2 regions of the Streptococcus alactolyticus genome follow, and region 1 is predicted to be linked to the other one. Evidence: predicted binding sites of a transcription regulator. Region 1 holds the regulator's gene; the other holds the start of a gene.
The links. Region 1 encodes NrdR, which represses ribonucleotide reductase genes. Its sites were predicted from a motif close to ACACNATATATNGTGT; they were not measured.
Positions count from the first base shown of each region.

Region 2: a site for NrdR is predicted at 9,794-9,809, ahead of nrdH (glutaredoxin-like protein NrdH). Genes of this name have one in related genera too.

Region 1 is NZ_JBHRZX010000006.1:21,658-33,992, forward strand. Features, by position in the region: partial or broken gene ACFORE_RS08665 (ABC transporter ATP-binding protein) at 1-381, shown strand, start outside; partial or broken gene ACFORE_RS08670 (hypothetical protein) at 366-446, shown strand; partial or broken gene ACFORE_RS08675 (energy-coupling factor ABC transporter ATP-binding protein) at 480-1,277, shown strand; gene ACFORE_RS01310 (energy-coupling factor transporter transmembrane component T family protein) at 1,274-2,104, shown strand; gene ktrA (potassium uptake transporter gating subunit KtrA) at 2,154-2,825, opposite strand; gene ACFORE_RS01320 (TrkH family potassium uptake protein) at 2,837-4,213, opposite strand; gene rsmG (16S rRNA (guanine(527)-N(7))-methyltransferase RsmG) at 4,225-4,938, opposite strand; gene ACFORE_RS01330 (LemA family protein) at 5,189-5,740, shown strand; gene htpX (zinc metalloprotease HtpX) at 5,799-6,692, shown strand; gene ACFORE_RS01340 (YceD family protein) at 6,776-7,312, shown strand; gene ACFORE_RS01345 (response regulator transcription factor) at 7,549-8,244, shown strand; gene ACFORE_RS01350 (sensor histidine kinase) at 8,313-9,698, shown strand; gene nrdR (transcriptional regulator NrdR) at 9,837-10,334, shown strand; gene ACFORE_RS01360 (replication initiation and membrane attachment family protein) at 10,321-11,469, shown strand; gene dnaI (primosomal protein DnaI) at 11,486-12,335, shown strand, end outside.
Region 2 is NZ_JBHRZX010000004.1:22,280-34,614, reverse strand. Features, by position in the region: gene ACFORE_RS00730 (NADP-dependent glyceraldehyde-3-phosphate dehydrogenase) at 1-1,308, opposite strand, end outside; gene ptsP (phosphoenolpyruvate--protein phosphotransferase) at 1,527-3,254, opposite strand; gene ACFORE_RS00720 (phosphocarrier protein HPr) at 3,257-3,520, opposite strand; gene ACFORE_RS00715 (putative ABC transporter permease) at 3,739-4,536, opposite strand; gene icd (NADP-dependent isocitrate dehydrogenase) at 4,645-5,820, opposite strand; gene ACFORE_RS00705 (citrate synthase) at 5,832-6,950, opposite strand; gene acnA (aconitate hydratase AcnA) at 6,937-9,615, opposite strand; gene nrdH (glutaredoxin-like protein NrdH) at 9,905-10,132, shown strand; gene nrdE (class 1b ribonucleoside-diphosphate reductase subunit alpha) at 10,205-12,335, shown strand, end outside.

The DNA.
Region 1 (12,335 bases):
TGACGGCCTTTTTGCAGCATCGTCCACAAGATTTGTCAGGTGGGCAAAAGCAGCGCGTGAGTTTGGCTGGGGTCTTGATTGACGAAAGTCCGATTTTGCTATTTGACGAACCTTTGGCTAACCTTGACCCCAAGTCTGGTCAGGAAACCATTGATTTGATTGACCGCATTCACAAGGAAGAAGAAGCGACGACTATTATTATCGAGCATCGCTTGGAGGACGTGCTTTACCGACCTGTGGATAAGATTGTCTTGGTCAATGACGGACACATTCTTTTTGACGGCGATCCAGACAGCCTTTTAAAAACGGATTTGCTGATGGAAAATGGGATCCGCGAACCGCTTTACATCACGGCTTTGAAAGATTTGGGTGTGGATATTGAAGCCATGGACAATTTATCACGCATTGCAGATCTCAAACTTCCCCAAATCACCTTGGAGTCGCACGGATTTGCTGACAAGCAGCCAACGAAAGCACCGCTGCTCAGTGTGCAAAACCTAACCTTTGCCTACCAAAAAGACCAGCCAGTGCTAAAAGGAATGATCCTAGATGTCCACAAGGGGGAACGCATTGCCATTGTCGGCAAGAACGGTTCAGGCAAATCAACCCTTGCCAAAGCCATCTGCCAATTTATCACACCAGATGGGGATATTTTCTACCAAGGCCAATCCGTCATGTCTGATTCCATCAAGGAACGTGCTGAAAAGATTGGTTATGTCTTGCAAAATCCCAATCAAATGATTAGCCAAACCATGGTCTTTGACGAAGTAGCACTAGGCCTTCGCCTACGTGGGATTGACGAGGCTAGTGTGGAGCAGCGTGTCCTTGACACCTTGAAAATCTGTGGCTTATTTCCTTTTCGAAAATGGCCTATCTCAGCCTTGTCTTTTGGGCAAAAGAAACGCGTCACCATCGCTTCGGTCCTTGTGATGAATCCAGAAATTCTCTTGCTGGATGAACCAACAGCAGGGCAAGACAAGAAGAATTATACTGAGATTATGACCTTCTTGGACGAATTGAGCCAAGCAGGGCATACGATTATGATGATAACGCATGATATGCAACTGATGCTGGAACATTCAGACCGCAGTGTGGTGATTAGTGATGGGCAGATTATTGCAGATTGTTCCCCAGTCGCCTTATTTAGTCAACCGTCTATTTTAAAACAAGCCAATCTTAAAAAGACCAGCTTATTTAAGCTGGCTGAGGTTTTGGGTGTGGACCCCATTGATTTGACGCATTATTACATTGAACAACAAGGAGGCAATCCGCTATGACAAATCGCCTGATTGGTTTTCAAAGTGGTCGTGGTTTTCTCTACTCCCTGTCAGGTGCCAGCAAACTCATTTTCTTTATTTTGGTTTCTGTTGCCTGCATGACCACTTACGACACCCGTTTGATTTTGGCTATCGGTATTTTTTCGGTTTTACTATTTAAAATGGCGGGCATTCGTTGGCACCAAGTGTCCTTTGTCATCACCTTTGTTGCTGTTTTTGCCTTGTTAAATGTTTTGATGGTTTACCTGTTTGCCCCAGATTACGGGGAAATGATTTACGGTAGCAAGATCATTTTATGGCAAGGCATCGGGCGGTTTAACCTCACGGCTCAGGAACTTTTTTACCTGTTTAATTTGGCCTTGAAGTATTTTTGTACCGTACCGCTGGCCATCTTGTTCTTGATGACCACTCATCCCAGCCAATTTGCCTCTAGTCTTAATCAGATTGGGGTGCCTTATAAAATTGCTTACGCGATTAGCTTGACTTTGCGTTATATTCCTGATGTGCAGGAAGAATTTTACATGATTCGTATGTCACAAGAAGCGCGTGGCTTGGAATTGTCTTCGAAAGAATCACTAGTTAAGCGCATAAAAGGCAACCTGCAAATCGTCATTCCCATTATCTTTAGTTCCCTAGAACGCATTGACACGGTATCGACAGCTATGGCGCTGCGCCGTTTTGGGAAAAATAAAAAACGCACTTGGTACACTTACAAGCAATTAACCAGAGATGATTTTCTAACCATTCTCTTGGCGCTCGTGATTGTTGGAGTGAGCCTTTGGCTCTTTCATCTCAACGGTGGCCGTTTTTACAATCCATGGCACTAAAAAGAATCTTATCATCATGCCCTTTTGGGACTGGTGATAAGATTCTTTTTTATTTCAAATACCCTAAATAATCGAATTTTTCAAAGGTGTTGTCACTAGCGATGGCAACCACTTCGGTATTAGGCTCAAAGACCTCACTAGGATTGATATCGGTATCAAGCGTGGTCAGATTTTTTCTGCGAATACCAATCAAGTTCAAGTCGTATTTGTTGCGTAAATCTAGTTGAATCAGATTTTTACCCACCCAAGAATCTGGAATGGAAAATTCAATCATAGACACCGTATCTTCCAAATGCACGATGTTATCAATGCGGTGGCGGAGCATATTTGAGGAAACGGTTTTTCCCGAATCACGCTCAGGAGTGATGACCTTGGTTGCTCCGATGCCATAAAGCACTTCTTCGTAAGTGGCATTTTTGGCCTTGGCTAAGATGGTTTTGACCCCTAATTTTTTACAATGCATGATGGCTAGGACAGAAGATTCTAAACTAGTTCCTGTCGCAATCACCACCTTGTCACATTGGGCGATGCCCACCGCTTTTAAAAATTCAATATCGGTGATGTCACCAACAGCGGCCTTGCTGACAAATTCTGCCACGTCTTGGACGCTGTTTTCCTTGCAATCCACGGCGATGACGTCTTGTTCAAATTTGCTGAGTTCTTCAGCGACTGTGCGACCAAAAATCCCTAAACCAAGGACACCAATAATTTTTTTCGTCATAGTTTTTCCTTCTATCCCATATTTATCGTTGTTTGTGCGTAATGAATATCTTTTCTCTTACGTTGCAAGAGGCTCAACAGAACCGTGATGGGACCGACACGCCCCACAAACATTAGCACCATGATGACAATGCGTCCCCCAGTTGACAATTGCGGGGTTAAATCCATTGACACCCCCACTGTCGCAATAGCAGAAATAGCTTCAAACAGTAGGGCTAAAGGATTGTGATGAGGTTCAAAGAGCAAGAGTGCCATGTAACCTACCGTCAAAATGGTGAAAAAGAAAATCAAGATGGTAAAGGTCTGTTTGATGACCTTGTTGGCAATGACGCGATTGCGGAAGGTCACTTCAGTTTGCCCTGTTAATTCTGCCTTAAAGAGCAAGAACGTAATAGCAGCTGCAGTGACCTTGACCCCACCAGCCGTACCGCCAGGAGCACCACCGATAATCATTTGAAGCATATACAAGACATTGGTAACAGGATGCGTATCGACATAAGAAATGGTTGAAAAACCAGCCGTTCTCATAGTAACGGATTGGAAGAAAGATACCATCCATTGTTGGAAAATATTGTAATGCCCGATGGTCTTTGGGTTTTTGTATTCCATGAGCCAGCTCAAGACGGTACCCAGTAGCAAAACAATCCCTGTTGTTGCTAAAACCAGCCGTGTTTGATTGCTCAAAGAACGTGAAAAAGTCGTGAAACGATAAGGCTTGTCAGTCAAAAAGCGTTTGACGGCATCTCTCAAATCCAGCCAAACCGCAAACCCAATCCCACCTGAGAAAATCAAAATAGCAAGGACTATATTGATCAAAGGGTTGAGAACAAAAGGTCTTAGACTAGCATCACCGAGGTTGTCAAAACCGGCATTACAAAAGGCGGAAACTGATAAAAAGATGGCATTGAAGATCCCATGTCCCACCCCAAAACGAGGAATGAAGTCAAATAGCAAGACCACCGCCATTGCCAACTCAAACACTAAGGTTAATTTATAAGCGCTAAACAAATATTGCCGCAAGTTATTGCTGTTGTCATAGTTCAGTGCAGATTGCAGCAAATGCTGCTCAGACAAATTCATGCGACGGCGCATGAGGTAAAGACTGACAGAAATTAAGGTCACCAAGCCTAAACCACCAATTTGCATGAGCAATATCACAATCACTTGCCCTAAACCATTATAAACAGAGGCTACGGGAAAGACCGATAGCCCTGTCACGCAAACCATGGATACAACATTGAATAAATGGTCAAGATAGGTCGTTGCAGGTGCGTCTGGATAATGCGTGATAGGCATAGAGAGCAAAAGGCTCCCGATAATAATAACAATAATAAAACTAAACGTTAACCGTTGTATGCTTGTTAAGGATTTAAAAAACGTAATCACCATTCATCTCCTTTTTAGAGTGGCTTTTTATTGGGCATTCCTGGCTTACGTGGGTACTTGTTTGGGGTTTCTTTTTTCTTTTCCAAAACGGTCATCTGACGAGGGTCACCATTTGGTAGGGTGTAGTGTTTGTTTTCGATAACCTTGGCAAAGAGCAGCTTCATAGCATTTTGAGCATCTGCCAATTCTTCCTCAGCAGCTGAGGCTTTCAAGGCAACCAATCGTCCCCCTACTTTTAAGAAAGGAATGGTCAATTCAGTCAAAACTTGCAAACGGGCAACAGCGCGTGCGGTTACGATATCGTAAGTGGCACGAAAGGTCTTGTCTTGTCCAAAATCTTCAGCGCGCCCATGGTAGAAATGCACGCCATCCAACTCCAAGGCTTCTGCCAAGAGATTGAGAAATTGAATGCGTTTGTTGAGCGAATCAATAATAGTGACATCAATCTCAGGACACAAAATCTTGATTGGGATACTTGGAAAACCAGCCCCAGCCCCAATATCTAAGAGGCGGATAGCTTGATTGGTAATATTACCCTGCAAAACAGGAGCCACGGAATCATAAAAATGCTTGAGGTAAACATCCTCTTTTTCAGTAATTGCTGTCAAATTGATTTTTTGATTCCACTCCACAAGCAAGTGAAAATAAGTTTCAAATTGCTGCTTTTGCTTATCACTCAAATCAAAGCCTTGCTGGCTCAATTGCTGGTAAAATTCTTCTGGTGTCATCTTTATCTTGTCGGAAAAAAGCCCGACTTTCCTTTCCTAGTAATTCTAAACAGTTCTTATTTTACCACAAATACGACTTGATAACAGGCTGAAAATGTCATTGCCCAAAAAGCCTTCTATTTCGTCACTTATCATTTTGAAAATGGTTTTAAAATTGGTATAATATGCCTAGTTAAAAGACATTGGAAATGTCTGATTATTGTTGTTAATATGCGTCCATTTGGATGCCTGACTGTTAAGGGAGAATGATATGGCTTTGATCATAGTTGTTGTAATTGTCGTCTTAATTCTTTGGGGTATTGCCCTTTATAATGGCTTGGTTAGAAGCCGTATGCAAACCAAAGAATCTTGGAGTCAAATTGACGTGCAGTTGAAACGCCGAAATGACTTGATTCCTAATCTCATTGAAACGGTTAAGGGTTATGCTGCTTACGAGGAAAAAACCTTTGCTAAAATCACAGAATTGCGTCAACAAGTGGCAGATGCCAAAACACCAGCCGAAGCCATGCGCGCTTCAAATGCCTTGACAAATCAATTGTCAAACCTCATTGCTGTGGCAGAAAACTACCCTGATTTGAAAGCCAACAACAGCTTTATCAAGCTCCAAGACGAGTTGACCAATACTGAAAATAAAATCGCTTATTCACGCCAGTTGTTTAACACCACAACGGCAAATTATAACGTGAAATTAGAAACCTTCCCAAGCAATCTTATTGCAGGAATGTTTGGGTTTAAACCAAGCCAATTTTTGGAAACACCTGAAGAAGAGAAAGATGTTCCAAAAGTAACCTTTGATTTTTAAATCTGACGTCACAGAGAAAGGAATACAAAAAGCCTCATGTGAAGGCTTTTAACAAAATATGCTATATAATCAAATTTCCAGTAATAAAAGACGAACCGTTGTCTTGCTTATTGTGTTTTTCATGCTATTAGCGGCAATTGGTGCGGCGGTTGGTTACCTTTGGTTGGGAGATATGACTTTTGGGGTAGTCATTGCCGTGATTATCGGTGCTATTTATGCCATGAGCATGATTTTCCAATCCACCAATGTTGTCATGTCAATGAACCATGCGCGTGAGGTGACCGAGCAAGAAGCTCCGCAACTTTATCACATTGTTGAAGATATGGCGATGGTGGCGCAAATTCCTATGCCTCGTGTCTTTATCATCGAGGACCAATCGCTTAATGCCTTTGCAACAGGTTCTAGCCCTGAAAATGCAGCCGTTGCGGCTACGACAGGCCTCTTAGCCGTGATGAACCGTGAAGAATTAGAAGGAGTCATTGGGCATGAGGTGAGCCACATTCGCAATTATGATATCCGTATTTCCACCATTGCCGTGGCTTTAGCGAGTGCCATTACCTTGCTATCTAGCCTTGGTAGTCGGATGGTTTGGTTTGGCGGTGGGCGTCGTCGTTCAGATGACCGTGACAATGGCACAGGGCTTTTGGTTTTTCTCTTTTCCATTTTGTCTTTAATCCTAGCTCCTTTGGCAGCGACCTTGCTTCAATTGGCTATTTCAAGGAAGCGTGAGTATTTGGCAGATGCTAGCTCGGTAGAATTAACCCGCAACCCACAAGGCATGATTAACGCCCTTCAAAAATTGCAACAATCTGCTCCAATGCAGCAACCTGTTGATGCAGCCAGCGCAGCATTGTACATCAATGACCCTATCAAGAAGGAAGAACGCTTGACCTCATTGTTTAGCACGCACCCATCTATTTCCGACCGCATCGAGCGCTTACGTCAGATGTGAGAATAAGGCATATCTGTGGTATAATGGTGTAAGGGAGGTTTTTAGGCTATCTCCCCGATACGACAAATAGAGGTTTTAAAGATATGTTTTCAATTTTAGAAATAAAGAAAAATAGTGACGGTATTGCTTTTGACCGTTCCTTAGATATTAAAGAAAAACTTCAAGCGCGTGACGAGGACATTTTAGATGTCAAAGACGTTCGTGCGACTGGTCATCTTTCTTACGATGACGGCTTGTATTTGTTCCAATACACGTTGGGCTATACGTTGACCTTGCCGTCTAGTCGTTCGATGCAGCCTGTTGAGTTTCATCAAGAAGAACTCGTTTCAGAGATTTTCGTTGAAGCATCAGACCTTGCGGACAAGGAAGAATTAGTCAGAGAAAATTTAGCCATGGTTATCGAAGATGGTTTTATCGATTTAGAAGAAAGCGTCATTGATAACATTTTGCTAGGTATTCCGATGCAAGTTTTGAGTGAAGAAGAGCAAGCTTCAGCAGAAATGCCATCAGGCAATCATTGGTCTGTTTTGACAGAAGAGCAATACGATGCTCTCCAAGACGAAAAGAAAAAGGCCAATAATCCTTTTGCCTCTTTAGGTGGCTTATTTGATGATGAGTAAATCACTTCATAAAAACGTAAGGGACGATGAAAAAGCTTCAGGAGAGGCTTTTTTGTCTGGTCGTTTTCAAATAACTTTTTAATAATATGAGATTATTTTAGAATTGTCTTGAAGTTTAATAATAACTTTGATATACTTTTAAAGCGGTGCAACATGACTTATTTTTAGGGATTAGATATAAGTGTTGCTGGAAAAAGTGAAAAAGAAAAAATAATAATAAATGGTAGGTTGGACACATGAGTAAAAAAATTTTAATCATTGAAGATGAAAAAAATCTAGCACGGTTTGTGTCTTTGGAATTACAACACGAAGGGTATTCGGTTGTTGCAGAAGAAAATGGTCGTCAAGGGTTGCAATTGGCTTTGAACGAAGACTTTGACCTTGTTTTGTTGGATTTGATGCTTCCAGATATGGACGGTTATGAAATCACACGCCGTCTTCGCTTGGAAAAAGAATACTTATCCATCATTATGATGACGGCTCGTCATTCAACAATGGATATCGTGGCTGGTTTGGACCGCGGTGCAGATGATTACATTGTAAAACCATTTGCAATTGAAGAATTGCTTGCTCGTATTCGTGCGGTTTTCCGTCGTCAAGATGCAGAGCACAAAGCCCTAAAAGAAGGTCAAAATAAAGAAGATGCTGTGGGCTTAAAACTAAACCCGCAAAACCGTTCAGTTATTCGAGGCCAAGAAGATATTCCATTGACTAAACGCGAATACGATTTGTTGTCAATTCTTTTGTCTAATACAAACCGTGTATTGACACGTAAAGAATTGTTGTCTAATGTTTGGAAGTACGACAAAGACGTTGACACCAACGTTGTGGATGTTTACATTCGCTACCTTCGTGGAAAATTAGATATCCCAGGTAAGGATTCTTACATCCAAACTGTTCGGGGCATGGGTTATATTATTCGAGAAAATTAATGAATCGTTTGAAAGAAAAGCTTTTAAATAAGCGACTATCGCGATCGTCGATATTGCCACTGCTTTTGATGATAACGGCTTTCAATATTGTCCTTTATCAAGGATTTACGCAGCTTTTTTTGGCAAATGACCGTTATCAAATGAAAAAAGACCTCCGTTCAATGACAAAAGTCTTGTCTAAGGAATCTGAATTGACGACATCTGTCTTGGTATCCCTTTTTAATGCGGATCATTTGTCTAATGTAGATGGTGATGATCAAGACCAATCATCTGTTGTCCTTGAAAACGATGGTCTGTCTAAATATATTTCGAGTGAGCAGACGGTAGCTATTTTTGATGCGGACAAACACCTGCTGTTAACGACTGATTCGGATTCTAGTCAGTCAGAGGATCTGTTGGCCGAATCATCTAACTACCACAGAGTTGGGACGAGAGGGTATTATTTAACGACTAAGGTTGTATCCGAGAAAACCCATGGAACCATTGGTTACGTGACCGTTTTTCAAGACTTAAAACTGTATGAAAAAACGCGTCGTTATCTCTTGCTCTTCATGATAGTGCTTGAAGTAGTTGCTCTTATTGTTATCTTATTGCTCTTTAGACGGATGACTAAGCCTTATTTGAAACCCTTGGAGGATCTTAAATCGTTGGCTGAAACCATTAGCAGTTCACCAGAAGAAACAGGTAATACCAAATGGAAGAATCCTTTGGAGCAGGAATTGTTACAAAATGCCAATAATTATTTAGAAGTTGTGGCGGATTACACTAAACACCAATCGCAAGCCATCAGTGAAGTCAGCCATGAGCTTAGGACACCTGTTGCTATTATCAAGGGACACTTGGGCTTGCTTAAACGTTGGGGTAAAGAAGACTCAACGATTTTACAGGAGAGCTTGGACGTTGCCTATGATGAAACAGAAAAAATGTCCATGATGATCGATGAGATTTTGGATAGCATTCGTTTCCAAAATGAAGTTATCGAAAATAGGGATCAAAAGACTGATTTGAAAGCGTCTATTGAAAAACTATTGGAAAAAATCCGTGTCGTTTATCCAGATGTTTCCTTCAACGTTTCTCTTCCTGAGAACAAGAGCATTATGGCAAATATCTACCAGCATCATTTTGAACAGTTAATGCTCATTTTGATTGACAATGGGGTCAAGTACTCAACAAAAATCAAACGCATTCACATTACGTTGGAATTGTCAGACAAGCAACCTTTGCTTAAAATTCGAGATGAGGGAAATGGGATGGCGAAGGAAGAAATCAATTACATTTTCGAGCGCTTTTATCGTTCTGACACCTCGCAACCTGTTAGTGAAGTGGTGCAAGGGCTTGGCATTGGCTTAAATGTTCTCAAACAAATTGCCGAAGTTTACCGCTTAAAAGTGACAGTTAACAGTGTCATTGACGAGGGAACAGAGTTCAAGGTCTTGTTTCCTGAATGCCGCTAAGAGTTAGGTTTTAACCTAGCTCTTTTTGTCTGCCAAAGTTCTTGTTGATAGTAGCTCCCAAGGGTAATGCCTTTTATAATCTTCTATTTTATGGTAAAATAAAGTACTATATTACAATGGGTAGAATGGGGTGTGAGCATGCGTTGTCCAAAATGCAATTATCATAAATCGAGTGTTATTGATAGCCGTCAGGCTGAAGATGGCAATACCATAAGACGTCGTCGAGAATGTGAAAACTGTCATACGCGTTTTACAACTTTTGAACGCATCGAAGAGTTGCCTTTGTTGGTCATTAAAAAGGATGGAACGAGGGAACAATTTTCGCGTGAAAAGGTGCTAAATGGGATTTTCCAAAGTGCTCAAAAACGCCCAGTTTCTAGCGATGACCTTGAACAAGTGGTGTCGCGCATTGAAAAGAGCATTCGAAGCGATTATGATAGTGAGGTGCCAAGCACCGTCATCGGTAATTTGGTGATGGACGAGTTGGCAGAGATAGATGAAATCACTTATGTCCGTTTTGCCTCAGTTTATAAGTCTTTCAAAGATGTCGATGAGATTGAGGAGTTGCTCCAACAAATCACTAATCGTGTTCGCAGCAAGAAAAAAAGAAGTGATAATGTAGATGAGACCGATTGAAGAGTTTTCGTATATCAAGAACAATAAGGTTGTCTTGGATTCAGATAGCCTAACGCAGCTCTATCTTCCTGTTATCGGTAATCAAGCGACAGCTCTTTATCATTATCTAAATGCCTTTTTTGATAATGGTGCTAAGCGTCATAAATTTAGTGAAATCCTCAATCACCTTCAGGTTAGCATGGGGGATTTGGAAGAAGCATTAGCTATTTTAACAGCGATTGATTTGCTGGTTTTGTACCAAACGCGTAACGGTTATGTGTTTAAATTAGTCCAGCCCTTGTCTCGCGAAGCTTTTTTGGGCAATCCCATTTACCGCCGTTTGTTAGAAAAAGAAATCGGTGAGGTTGCCGTGGCAGAATTGGATATGAGCCTTCCTCAGGATGCTAGGGACATTTCCAAAAACTTTTCGGATATTTTCTCTGCGGAAGCGCCAGCTATCAAGCGGCCAGTGTCTAAAAATCATTTTGATTTGGGGAGTTTCCAACGTTTAATGGCGCGTGATGGGCTGCGTTTCAAGGACGAGCAATCAGATGTGTTGACCATTTACGGGATTGCAGATAAGCACCGTCTTAATTGGTTTGATACCTATCGTTTGGCTCAACAAACGGCTATCGGTGGTACTATTTCGCCTAAACGGATGCTGGTGCAATTGGAACAAAGCAAGGAAAATCCGGCTCCCGCTGGCGAAACCTTTAGTGCCAAAGAGCAGGTTATTCTCCGTGAAGCCAAGCAAGATAGTGCCAGCGATTTTCTGACTAAAATCAAATCGCCACGTCATGCGGTAGTCATTTCGAGTGAACGTCAACTCTTGGAAGAGTTGGCCAACATGGGCTTTTTGGATGAAGTGATTAACATCATGGTCTTGTACACTTTAAATAAAACGAAGTCAGCCAATCTCAACAAGGCTTATATCTTAAAATTGGCTAATGACTTTGCTTACCACAAGATTGCCACGGCCGAGGCGGCTATGTTGCAAATGCGGTCATTCTCACAACGACGCAAGGATCAAAAACAAACGGCCAAAGAAAGCAAGAAAAATATCCCTAAATGGGCTGAACAAGATTACAAACACGAGGCAACAGCTGAGGAAAAAGCCAAATTGGAAGCCCTCAAACGTAGCATGCTAGAAGATTAAAGGAAAGGAGCGAGCGATGGAAAAAATAGGAGATACTTTAGCAAAACAGCTTCACAACAAACGTCATGACTTGAATGCCTTGACGCAAAAGATTTTGATGGATACTGAAATTGTTGATTTTATTAGTTCTCATGGGTTCACACAAGAGCAAATCACACGCAGCTTGCCTAAATTTAATCAATTTATGGTGGAACGCGACAAGTTTCAACAAGGTGATGCTTCTTACGTTGCCAAGGGTTACAGGCCAGCCCTCAGCATGAATGAAGGCTATGCCGATGTGGTGTATTTGGAAACGCGTGAATTGGTTGAGGCCAAAAAGCAGCAAGATATCAAGAACCGTGTGACTTTGATGGGCTTGCCATCTAGCTTCAAGCAGATTTCAACGGATGACATTGATTTGGACGATCCCAATCGGATTGAGATTTACCATTATATCACCGAGTACATCAATCGTTTTGATATGACGACTCAAAAAGGTCTGTATGTTTTTGGGACGTTTGGGGTTGGTAAATCCTACTTGATGGCTTATTTGGCCAATCGTTTGTCTGCCAAGTACGGCAAATCAACAACCATGTTGCATTTTCCAACCTTTTGTGTTGGCATCAAGAGTGCGATCAATACAGGTACCGTCAAGGAAGAAATTGATCAGCTCAAAGCGGCAGAAATTTTGATTTTGGATGATATCGGGGCGGAACAATTTAGCCCGTGGATTCGTGACGATGTCTTGCAGGTGATCTTACAGTACCGCATGCAAGAAAATCTATTGACGTTTTTCACGTCTAACCTTGATTTTAAGGATTTAGAGGCTCATTTTGCTACATCACGCTCAGGTGATGAAACATGGCAAGCCAAACGAATTATGGAGC
Region 2 (12,335 bases), on a different contig from region 1:
TTGTGTCTTGTTGTTAATGTGAACAGTACCAACTTCTAATTGTTCTGCAATCTTGAAGGCAAGTGGGAAGTTGTTTGTGAAGACTGCTGCTTGAAGACCGTATTCTGATTGGTTTGACAAATCAATAGCTTCTTCAAGTGATTTCACACGGATAACTGGAAGAACTGGACCAAATGGTTCTTCCCAAGCCAAGCGCATTTCAGGAGTGATGTTATCAAACAAGACTGGGCTGATAAGGTTACCATCACGTTTGAAGGCAATCACTTCTTTAGCACCTTTTTCTTGAGCGTCTTTAACAAGACCTTCTACAAAGTCAGCTGCTTTTGTATCAATCAATGGTGTGATGTCTGCATCTTCTTCAGGCATACCAACTGTTAATTTTTCAACCAAAGCAGATACTTTTGCGACCAATTCATCAGCAACGCTATCCATAACGAGGACACGTTTAACCGCTGTACAACGTTGACCTGAATAACCGTAAGCACCAGCAACGATGTTTTTAGCAGCCAAATCAAGGTCAGCATCTTCAAGAACGATAGCTGAGTCTTTTCCGCCAAGTTCAAGCATGATTGGGCGCATACCAGCTAATTTACCGATGTGTTCACCAACAGGAGTTGAACCAGTGAAGTTGATGTAGTTAACAGCTTCGTGTTCTACAATGTAGTCACCGATAACAGAACCACGTCCTGTAATTGTGTTGAAGACACCAGCTGGAAGACCTGCTTCAGCAAAGGCTTCAGCCAAAAGCAAACCTGAAATAGAACCTTGCGTTGGTGGTTTAAGGGCAACAACGTTTCCTGAAATAAGGGCTGGTGCAATCTTAGAGCCAGCAAGGTTGATTGGGTAGTTAAATGGTGAGATAGCAAGCACTAGACCAACTGGTTCGCGACGAACAACAGCGATTTTTTGTTTGCTTGCAGCTTCAAAGCTACCACCTTCAAGCACTTCACCTTCAAGGCGAACACCTTCTTCAGCAGCATAGTGAATGATTTCGGCTGTACGAATAACTTCGCTAACAGCTGATTTGTAGCCTTTAGCAATTTCTTTTGATAATACCGCACCAATTTTTTCAGCATCACGCTCTAAAATATCAGCAGCTTTGTGAAGGTAAGCCGCACGTTCAACGTATGAAAGCGCACGCCATGCTTTTTGAGCAGCTTTAGCAGAAGCATAAACATAATCTACTTCTTCTTGGCTCATAGCTGGCACAGAACCTAGTTCTTCACCTGTTGCTGGAGCATAAATAGTGATTTCTTCTTGAGAAAGTTTCCATTCTCCATTAACGTAATTTTTGTATTGTTTGGTCACGTTCTTTCTCCTTTTAATATGATAGTTTTATTTTATCACTTTTTTGGTTTTTTTCAATTATTCAACACTACTAAATTCAGAAAATTAGCATAAATCACATCTTCAAAAATAGTGTTACCATTTAAAGCACAAAGAAAGAGAGGACGACTAGCGCCCTCTCTGACAACTGACTTTTTAATAACTCAAAACAGTCCTTAAAAGTCTAATAATGCCGCTAATTAGTCAACGTATTCCTTGCTAAGTTCAAGAACTTCTTCCATAGTTGAGCATTCTGTAAGAGCACGGTTTGCATACTCTTGCATTTTAGCAGTGTCAAGTGTCTTCATAAGGCTACGCGTACGAAGAACTGAAGTTGCTGACATAGAGAATTCGTCAAGACCCATTCCGACAAGAAGTGGAACAGCTTGTTGATCTCCGGCCATTTCACCACACATACCTGCCCATTTACCTTCAGCGTGAGCTGCTTTGATAACGTTGTTAATCAAGCGAAGGATTGATGGGTTATATGGTTGGTAAAGGTATGAAACTTGTTCGTTCATACGGTCAGCAGCCATTGTGTATTGAATAAGGTCATTTGTACCAATTGAGAAGAAGTCAACTTCTTTAGCAAATTGGTCAGCTAGCATAGCTGCAGCTGGGATTTCAATCATGATACCTACTTCAATATCATCTGCAACGGCAATACCTTCAGCTTTAAGTTTAGCTTTTTCTTCTTCGAAGATAGCTTTCGCTGCGCGGAACTCTTTAAGAAGAGCAACCATTGGGAACATGATACGAAGATGTCCGTGAACAGACGCACGAAGAAGCGCACGCAATTGTGTACGGAACATATCTTGACCTGTTTCTGAAATTGAGATACGAAGAGCACGGAATCCTAGGAATGGATTCATTTCTTTTGGAAGGTCAAAGTATGGAAGTTCTTTGTCCCCACCGATATCCATGGTACGAACCACAACTGGTTTACCGTTCATGCCTTCAAGAACAGCTTTGTAAGCTTCGTATTGTTCATCTTCAGTTGGGAAATCTTGTGAATCCATGTACAAGAACTCAGTACGGTAAAGACCGACTGCTTCTGCACCGTTAGCGTTAACGCCTTCAACATCTTTAGGAGTACCAATGTTTGCTGCTAATTCAAAGTGTTTGCCATCAGCAGTAACTGTTTTGGCATCTTTAAGAATAGCCCATTCAGCTTTTTGCTTAGCATATGCTTCACCAGCAGCTTTAAATTCAGCAATTTCCTCTTCTGTTGGATTGATAATAACATCACCAGTAATACCATTAACGGCTACAGTATCACCATCTTTAACACGGCTTGTGATATCGTTTGTTCCAAGAACAGCAGCGATTTCCAAAGTACGTGCCATGATAGCTGAGTGACTTGTACGTCCACCAATGTTAGTGACAAACGCTTTTACAAATTTTTTGTTTAATTGAGCGGTGTCAGATGGTGTCAAATCGTTAGCGATAACAATTGATTCTTCGTCAATTGTAGCAGGGTTTGGAAGTTTAACACCGATAAGGTGAGCCAATACACGTTTTGCAACGTCGCGGATATCAGCCGCACGTTCTTGCATGTATGGGTTGTCTTCCATACCTTCAAAGATAGTAATAAACATATCAGTTACTTCTTTAAGACCTGCTTCAGCGTTAATTTGTTTGGCACGGATTGTTTCTTTAATTTGACCAATCATTTCTGGGTCAGAAAGAACCATCAAGTGTGCGTCAAACACAGCTGCTGCTTCTTCACCAAGTGTTTCTACTGCTTTCTCGCGAATAACAGAAAGCTCGTCTTTAGATGCTTGCAATGCAGCATCTAAACGAGCTTCCTCTGCACTTGTATCTTCAACTGTAACGGTTTCAAATGACAAATCCGGTTGAACGAGTAAATACGCTTTAGCAACAGCAACACCATCTGATGCTGCAATCCCTTTAAGCTTCTCTGTCATTTTTAAGCCAATCCTTCTTTAGTCATTGTTTCTTCGATAGCAGCAAGTGCGTCGTCAGCGTCAGCACCTTCAGCTGAGATAGTAACGTCAGCACCTTGACCAACACCCAAGCTCATAACACCCATGATAGATTTAAGGTTTACAGCTTTACCTTTGTAGTCTAAAGTGATATCTGAAGCGAATTTGCTAGCTGTTTGAACAAGCAAAGTAGCTGGACGTGCGTGAATACCTGTTTCTGCAACAATGTGAAAATCTTTTGAAGCCATAATTGGTTCTCCTTTTATTATGTTTTTTTGAATTATCAACAATTGATAACCCTTACAGAAACTGATTATAGCACAATATAATTTTATTTTCAAGCACTTACCATTCATTGGATCGGTGTAAATTTAAGGTGGTAAAAATCACTTTTCTTTCATTAAATGCAGCAAAAAAGAAACACTTTTATGATAAAAGTCTGGAATTTTCATTCCAGACTTCGTTCTCATTTCTTGTTTTTTTGATTTTGTTTGGCGTCTTCTTGTTTGCGACGGATATCATTTAAAAATGGCGCTGTCGTCAAACGGAATTGACGGTAGTTTCTCAAGAGGCGGCGTTGGTTGAAACGGAAAGGTTCGATACCTCTTGCTTTCAAGCGTTCATTGATGTGCAGGCGTAAATCTTCTAAGCGCTTGCTAAAGACTTCGGTTTGCTGAGCCAAGTCGCCAAATTCTTTTTTAACGGACTCGTGCAAGCGTTCTTGTTCTGCATGCGCATATTTTTCAAAAGAGCTGGCTGCTTGTTGGAATTTCACTGTATCTGTCACTGTCCAAATGAAATCCGCTGTCATGATAATTACAATAGCTAAGGCAACCCAATCGCTCGTATGGGCAATCAGCCACATCACGCTTGGCTGGATGAATTTAACTAAAATCACAATCCCAAAGCCCCAAAACAGTGAGATGGCTGGGGCGATACGTCCTTGGATATTTCCAAATTCATTGCTGTAATCCCACAACTTCATGTGAAAGAGAGTTTCTAGTAACCATGCTGCCACGTATTCGAACACGGTCGCTACCAGCATCCCACTCAAAAACAGCCATAGCAAATGACTCTGAAAAGGTTTTGTCGCCACCAGAACGGTTGTCACCGCAAAGCCATATACAGGGCAGTAAGGTCCAGCCAAGAAACCACGATAAGCAAATTTTCTATCTTTGATGGAACAATAAATGGTTTCCCAGAGCCAGCCTACAAACGAATAAATAAAAAATAAAAAAATAATGTCTGTCAATGAATATTCCATAAAAACCTACCTTTTCTATCAAGATTATAAGCTTTTTTGGGGTAAAAATCAAAATCATGTCGGCGGCAGCAAAAAGCCTAGGACCAAAACATATCCTAGGTTATCTTTTTACAAATAGTCGATGACTTTGGCGGCAAAGTCGCTGGTTGAATAGGCAGGCTTACCGTGTGCTAAATCAGCAGTGACATAGCCTTGAGCCAAGGTCTTTTCAATAGCCGTCGTGATGCGACGAGCCACTTCTGTCCAGCCGATGTAATCAAATAACATACAACCTGACAAGAGCAGCGAGCAGGGATTAGCCTTGTCTTGCCCTGCAATATCAGGCGCTGTGCCATGTGTCGCCTCAAAAATGGCATGACCTGTGCTGTAATTGATGTTAGCACCTGGTGAAATGCCAATACCTCCCACCTGTGCTGCCAAGGCATCGCTGGCATAATCCCCATTCAGATTGGTCAGCGCCACCACATCAAAAGCTTCAGGATTAAGCAGAATTTGCTGCAAAAAATTGTCCGCAATGATGTCATTGATAACTAATTTTCCGCTGGCAAGTTCATCGGCGTACTCTCTTTGAGCGAGTTCATAGCCCCATTTTCGGAAACCACCTTCTGTGAATTTTTGAATGTTTCCCTTATGAACAAGGGTAACTTTAGCGAGGTTATTGGTCAGGGCGTATTCAATAGTTGAGCGAATCAGACGCTCACTCCCTTCTTTTGAAATGGGTTTGATACCAATGCTACTGCTTTCAGGAAAACGGATTTTGTTAACCCCCATGTTTTTTTGCAAAAAAGCAATCACTTGCTTGACTTCTGAGCTACCAGCTTGCCACTCAATTCCCGCATAAATGTCCTCTGTATTTTCCCGAAAAATGGTGATATTGATTTTTTCAGGTTCTTTGAGCGGGCTTTCAATGCCTTGAAAATACCGCACAGGACGCACGCAAGCATACAAATCCAATTCTTGACGCAAGGTGACATTGAGCGAGCGAATACCGCCACCAACAGGCGTTTCTAGAGGCCCTTTGATGGCAACTAAATATTCTTTGATTGCCTCAAGTGTGTCATCAGGCAGCCATTGACCCGTGGTTTTGTGCGCCTTTTGACCTGCCAAGACTTCCAGCCACTGAATTGTTTTTTGACCGTGATAGGCTTTTGCTACTGCCGCATCAAAAACCGCACGCGCATTTTTCCAAATATCTTGCCCAATCCCGTCCCCTTCAATGAACGGAATGACAGGATGATTAGGCACAGACAAACGGCCATTTTCCAAAGTGATTTTTTCTGACATAGCTATCCTTTCTAACGCGCTTCCATGGGAATGTAAGTCAAATCCACAAGGCCAACATAGTCTGAACGTGGGCGAATGAGTTTGTTATGGCGTTGTTGCTCTTGAATATGGGCAATCCAACCTGATACACGGCTCATGGCAAAAATCAAAGTGTAGATGGAACTGTCAATGCCAAGCACATGATAAACTGTCGCTGAGTAGAAATCGACATTTGGAATCAGCCCCTTGGCATTTTTCATGTAATCTTCCACCTCACGCGACAAACCAAACCAAACCTCATCTTCTGTGCCTTTGGTCAATTCTTCTGCCATATCTCGCAAGTATTTTTCACGCGGGTCTTGTTTTTTATAAACACGGTGCCCAAAGCCCATGATTTTTTCCTTGCAGGCGAGTTTTTCCTGTAAATAGGCCTCGCTATCTCCCATTTCACGAATGTCTGTTAGCATATCAAAAACACGTTCATTTGCCCCACCGTGCAGAGGGCCTTTTAGGGTACCGATAGCAGTGGTCACGCAAGAATAGATATCTGCCAAGGTCGAAGCACACACACGCGCGGCAAAGGTAGAAGCATTTAACTCATGATCAGCGTGTAGGACCAAGGCACGATTGAGCGCCTTAACTTGCAGAGGAGTTGGCTCTTCTCCTTTTAGCATATACAAAAAGTTGGCTGCGATAGACAAATCCTCACGCGGTGCTATGGGTGTCTGCCCTGAGCGCAAACGAGCAAATGCCGCAATAATAGTGGGCATTTTTGCCATTAATTGAATGGATTGCTCATAAACAGCTTCTTCTGAAGTATCCTCAGCATGAACGTTGTACACCCCAAGCAGACTGACCGTTGAACGTAAGACACTCATGGGGTGCAGATGGCGACGTGACTGAATCAACAAACACTGTTCAATCGCATCGCTAATGCCATAATTGGCACGCAACTCCGCAGTAAAATCAGCCAATTCTTTCTGATTGGGCAAATGCAGGTTCCAAAGAAGATAGATAACCTCTTCAAAACTCGCTTCATTGTCCATCAATTCTGAAATATTATAGCCTGCATAAGACAACTGATCGTCAACAATCGCGCTAATACGCGTTTGGCAGGCAATTAAGTCTTTCATGCCTTCACTTTCCATCATAAGCTACTCCCTCCAACTTTTTACGAACCACCATTGGCAAAATACCACCGTTTTTATAGTAGCGAATATCTGCCGCCGCATCAAAACGCACCATGGCTTTAAAGCGTTTGTCACCTGAGGCATCACGCGCCACAACATCAACCACATCATGAATACTTGGATTTTCTGGCAGTTCGATATCATAGCTTTCAAATCCTGTTAAACCAAGGCTATCAGCTGTTTCACCGTCTAAAAATTGCAGCGGTAAAATCCCCATCATGATTATATTTGAGCGGTGAATGCGTTCAAAACTTTCAGCCAGCACGGCTTTGACTCCAAGAAGATTTGCTCCCTTGGCTGCCCAGTCCCGACTAGAACCCATGCCGTAATCTTTTCCTGCAATGACCAAGGTCGCCACGTTATCAGCTTTGTAATGCATAGCCGCATCGTAAATAGGCATCACGTCACCCTCATAAGTCGTGTAACCGCCCACTTTGCCAGCCGCCAACTGATTTTGAATGCGAATATTGGCAAAGGTTCCTCGCATCATGACCTCATGATTACCACGGCGACTGCCGTAAGAATTAAAATCAGCATAAGTCACGCCGTGTTCTTCAAGGTAATTTGCTGCAGGGCTATTTCTTGAGATATTTCCCGCTGGCGAGATATGGTCAGTCGTGACACTGTCACCAAATTTAGCTAAAACACGCAAATGGCGTAGCGGTTTGATTGTGCTTTGATTATCCAAACCATCAAAATACGGCGGGTTTTGAATGTAGGTAGAATCTGCCTTCCATGGGTAAATAAAGCTGTTCTGAGTATCAATGTGATTCCATTGCTCATTGTCCGTGAAAACGTGCTGGTACTCATCCTCAAACAACTGGCGAGTCACATAACGATCAACGTATTGAGCAACCTCGTCATGGCTTGGCATAAGATCTTTTAGGTAAACAGGGTCTTGATTGTGGTCAAAACCAAGCGGCTCACTGGTCAAATCCACATTAGTATTGCCAGCAAGAGCGTAGGCCACTACTAGAGGTGGACTTGCCAAAAAGTTAGCTTTGACAAGCGGATTGACCCGCCCTTCAAAATTACGATTGCCTGACAAGACCGCTGATACTAACAAATCCGACTTTGTAATCGCTTCTGTTACCTCTGGCAACAAATTGCCTGAATTTCCAATACAAGTGGTGCAACCATAACCAACGAGATTAAAGCCAAGCTGGTCCAAATAAGCTTGCAGACCTGATTGGCGCAAGTAACCTGTGACCACCTTAGAGCCTGGAGCCAAAGACGTCTTGACTGTCGGAGCCACTTTCAAGCCACGTGCAACCGCATTTTTCGCTAATAAGCCCGCTGCCATCAATACATAAGGATTAGAGGTATTGGTACATGACGTGATGGCCGCAATCGCCACGTGCCCTGTTCTAATGTCAACAGTTTCTTGCTCAAACTGAACTGTAGCGGTCTTATCCAGTTCATCTGCTGTCAAACCAAACCCCTGAACACCTGCCTCACGCACCAAACTGTCTTGAAAAGCTTGTTTGGCTTGGGTCAAATCAATCAAATCCTGCGGACGTTTTGGTCCAGCGATGCTTGGCGTAATCGTTGACAAATCAATCTCAATAACAGTCGTATAATCCGCCTGATGCTCAGGATTGTAAAATAGGTGATTTTGCTTGGCATAAGCCTTTGTCAAGTCAATATGTTCGCTAGAACGATTGGTCAAACGCATATAATTCAAGGTTTCATCGTCAATCGGAAAGTAACCACAGGTCGCGCCGTACTCAGGTGCCATGTTGGCAACTGTTGCTCGTTCTGCCAAGGTCAAACTGGTTAAACCTTCCCCAAAATATTCAACAAATTTGCCAACCACATGGGCTTGTCGAAGCACTTGCGTAACCTTCAAGGCCAAATCCGTTGCTGTCGCTAACTTAGACAATTTGCCTGTCAAATGCACGCCAACCACTTCAGGAATGGGAAAGAAAGAGGCTTCGCCCAGCATAGCGGCCTCTGCCTCGATACCACCGACACCCCAGCCAAGAACACCAATACCATTAATCATCGTGGTGTGGCTGTCCGTTCCAAACATGGAATCAGGGTACAACAAGCCGTCTTGTTCAATCACCACATCGCTTAAAAATTCAATGTTGACTTGGTGGATAATCCCTGTCGCAGGCGGAATCACACGGTAATTGTCAAAGGCTTTTTCCGCCCATTTTAGAAAGGTGTAGCGCTCATTATTGCGTTGAAATTCAAGCGTCATATTATCTTCCAAAGCTGAATCACAACCAAAAACATCCACCTGAACACTGTGGTCAATCACCAAATCCACTGGAATTTCAGGGTTAATGAGTTGGGGATTGCCACCATGTGCAACCACCGCATCTCGCATAGAAGCCAAATCAACAACTACCGGAATTCCCGTAAAATCCTGTAAAATCACGCGACTAGGCTTAAATGGGATTTCACCACTGGGCTGCTTAGCTTGATAGGTCGCCAAGGCTTTTATGTGATTTTTCGTTACATCTTTTCCGTCGTATTTTCTGAGTAAACTTTCAAGTAAAATACGAATGGTGTAAGGGATTTTATGAATATCTCCTCCGTAGGAAGTCACCACGCGCTCAATGTCGTAATAGGAATATTGGTTTTCCTTGAAGGAAAAATCAGATAAAAACTTACTCATAAACATCCCCCTTAAAATAGTATAAATTTTCATACATTATACAACTTTCAGAATATTGTGTCAAGTTTTATTTTATTATGTGTTAGTTTTTATAACATATAGTGTTAGCAAGGTGTTTTCAAAACAATCCCCGTCAAGCCGCTTGGTTACTATATTTTGTGCTATTTGACCATAAAAAACACAATATATAGTATTTTTTGAAGCACTTTAGCTTGCTTTTTTCCTCTTTTTTGGGTATGCTAGATAAGTAGAACAGTACACTTAAAACATTTAGAAAGGTCGATGTCAGATGGCTAATACCATTACCATTTATTCAAAAAACAACTGCATTCAATGTAAAATGACGAAAAAACTCCTTGATAATGAGGGAGTAAACTATCAAGAAATTAATATCGACGAACGTCCTGAAATGGTTGAATATGTCAAAAATCTAGGCTTTACCGCTGCTCCCGTTATTAAATCAGGAGATATCATTTTCTCTGGTTTTCAACCTGCTAAGTTAAAAGCCTTGCTTTAACTCTAACCCAAGCACAGAAAGGAAATAAAGTCTGCCTCTTCTTTTTGTTAGGTAGGCTTTTGTATCGTAATTATGAGTTTAAAAAATCTTGGCGATGTGTCTTATTTCCGCCTAAACAATGAAATTAACCGACCTATCAATGGTCAAATTCCTCTTCACAAAGATAGAGAAGCTCTCGAAGCCTTCTTTCGTGAAAATGTCATTCCAAACACCATGGCTTTTGATTCCATTACGGCTAAAATCCGCTATTTGATTGACAATGACTACATCGAAGCGGCTTTTATCGGCAAATACACACCGGAATTTATTGAGGCCTTAGCCAAGGACTTGCAAGCACAACACTTCCAATTCAAATCATTCATGGCTGCCTACAAGTTTTACCAACAATATGCCTTAAAAACCAACGATGGCACACAATACCTTGAAAGCATCGAAGACCGTGTCTTGTTTAACGCCCTTTATTTTGCAGATGGCGATGAAGCTTTAGCGCGCGATTTGGCCACAGAAATGATTCACCAACGTTACCAGCCTGCTACACCATCTTTCTTAAATGCTGGACGTAGCCGTCGCGGTGAATTTGTGTCTTGCTTTTTGATTTCGGTCACTGATGACATGAATTCCATTGGGCGTTCTATCAATTCAGCTTTGCAATTGTCACGTATCGGAGGTGGTGTGGGCATTAGCCTCTCAAACCTTCGTGAAGCTGGCGCGCCAATCAAGGGTTATGAAGGCGCAGCATCTGGAGTTGTTCCTGTCATGAAACTTTTTGAAGACAGTTTCTCTTATTCTAACCAATTGGGGCAACGTCAAGGTGCTGGTGCAGTGTATTTGGATGTCTTTCATCCAGACATCATGGCTTTTCTATCGACTAAAAAAGAAAATGCTGATGAAAAAGTGCGTGTTAAGACCCTCTCACTAGGTATCACCGTCCCTGATAAATTTTACGAATTAGCTCGTAACAACGACGATATGTACCTCTTTAGCCCTTACAGCGTTGAGCGTGAATACGGTGTGCCATATAGCTATGTGGACATTACAGCCGAATACGATAACATAGTGGCAAACCCTAATATCGTCAAAACCAAAATTAAGGCACGTGATTTGGAAACTGAAGTCTCAAAATTGCAACAAGAATCAGGCTACCCTTATGTGGTCAATATTGACACCGCTAACCGTGCCAACCCAATTGACGGTAAAATCATCATGTCTAACTTGTGCTCTGAGGTCCTTCAAGTGCAAACACCAAGTGAGATTAACGATGCTCAGGAATACGTTAAAATGGGAACAGATATCTCATGTAACCTTGGGTCAACCAACGTGGTCAACATGATGACTTCACCTGATTTTGGACGCTCTATTAAGGCAATGACACGCGCCTTGACCTTCGTATCAGATACATCATCTATCGAAGCTGTTCCAACCATCAAAAACGGCAATGACCAAGCACACACCTTTGGACTTGGTGCCATGGGCTTACACACTTACCTCGCCCAACACCACATTCACTACGGTAGCCCCGAATCGATCGAATTTACCAACATCTACTTCATGTTGTTGAACTATTGGACCTTGGTCGAATCAAATAACATTGCTCGTGAACGCCAGCAAACCTTTGTCGGTTTTGACAAATCAGCTTACGCTGACGGTAGCTATTTTGATAAATACATCACAGGAAAATACGTGCCAACTTCTGACCGTGTGAAAGACTTGTTTGCAGACCACTTCATCCCTAGCGGTCAAGATTGGGCTAAACTGCGTGATGCGGTCATGGCAGATGGGCTTTACCACCAAAACCGTTTAGCCGTTGCACCAAATGGGTCTATTTCTTACATCAACGATGTGTCAGCGTCCCTTCACCCCATTACCCAACGTATCGAAGAACGCCAGGAAAAGAAAATTGGTAAAATCTACTACCCTGCTGCTGGACTTTCAACCGATACCATTCCTTATTACACATCTGCATACGATATGGATATGCGAAAAGTCATTGATGTCTATGCAGCCGCAACCGAACACGTTGACCAAGGCTTGTCATTGACCTTGTTCTTGCGCAGCGACATTCCTCAAGGACTCTATGAGTGGAAAACGCAAAGCAAGCAAACCACACGTGATTTGTCCATTTTACGCCACTATGCCTTTAACAAAGGACTCAAATCTATCTACTACATTCGTACCTTTACCGATGATGGAGATGAAGTTGGCG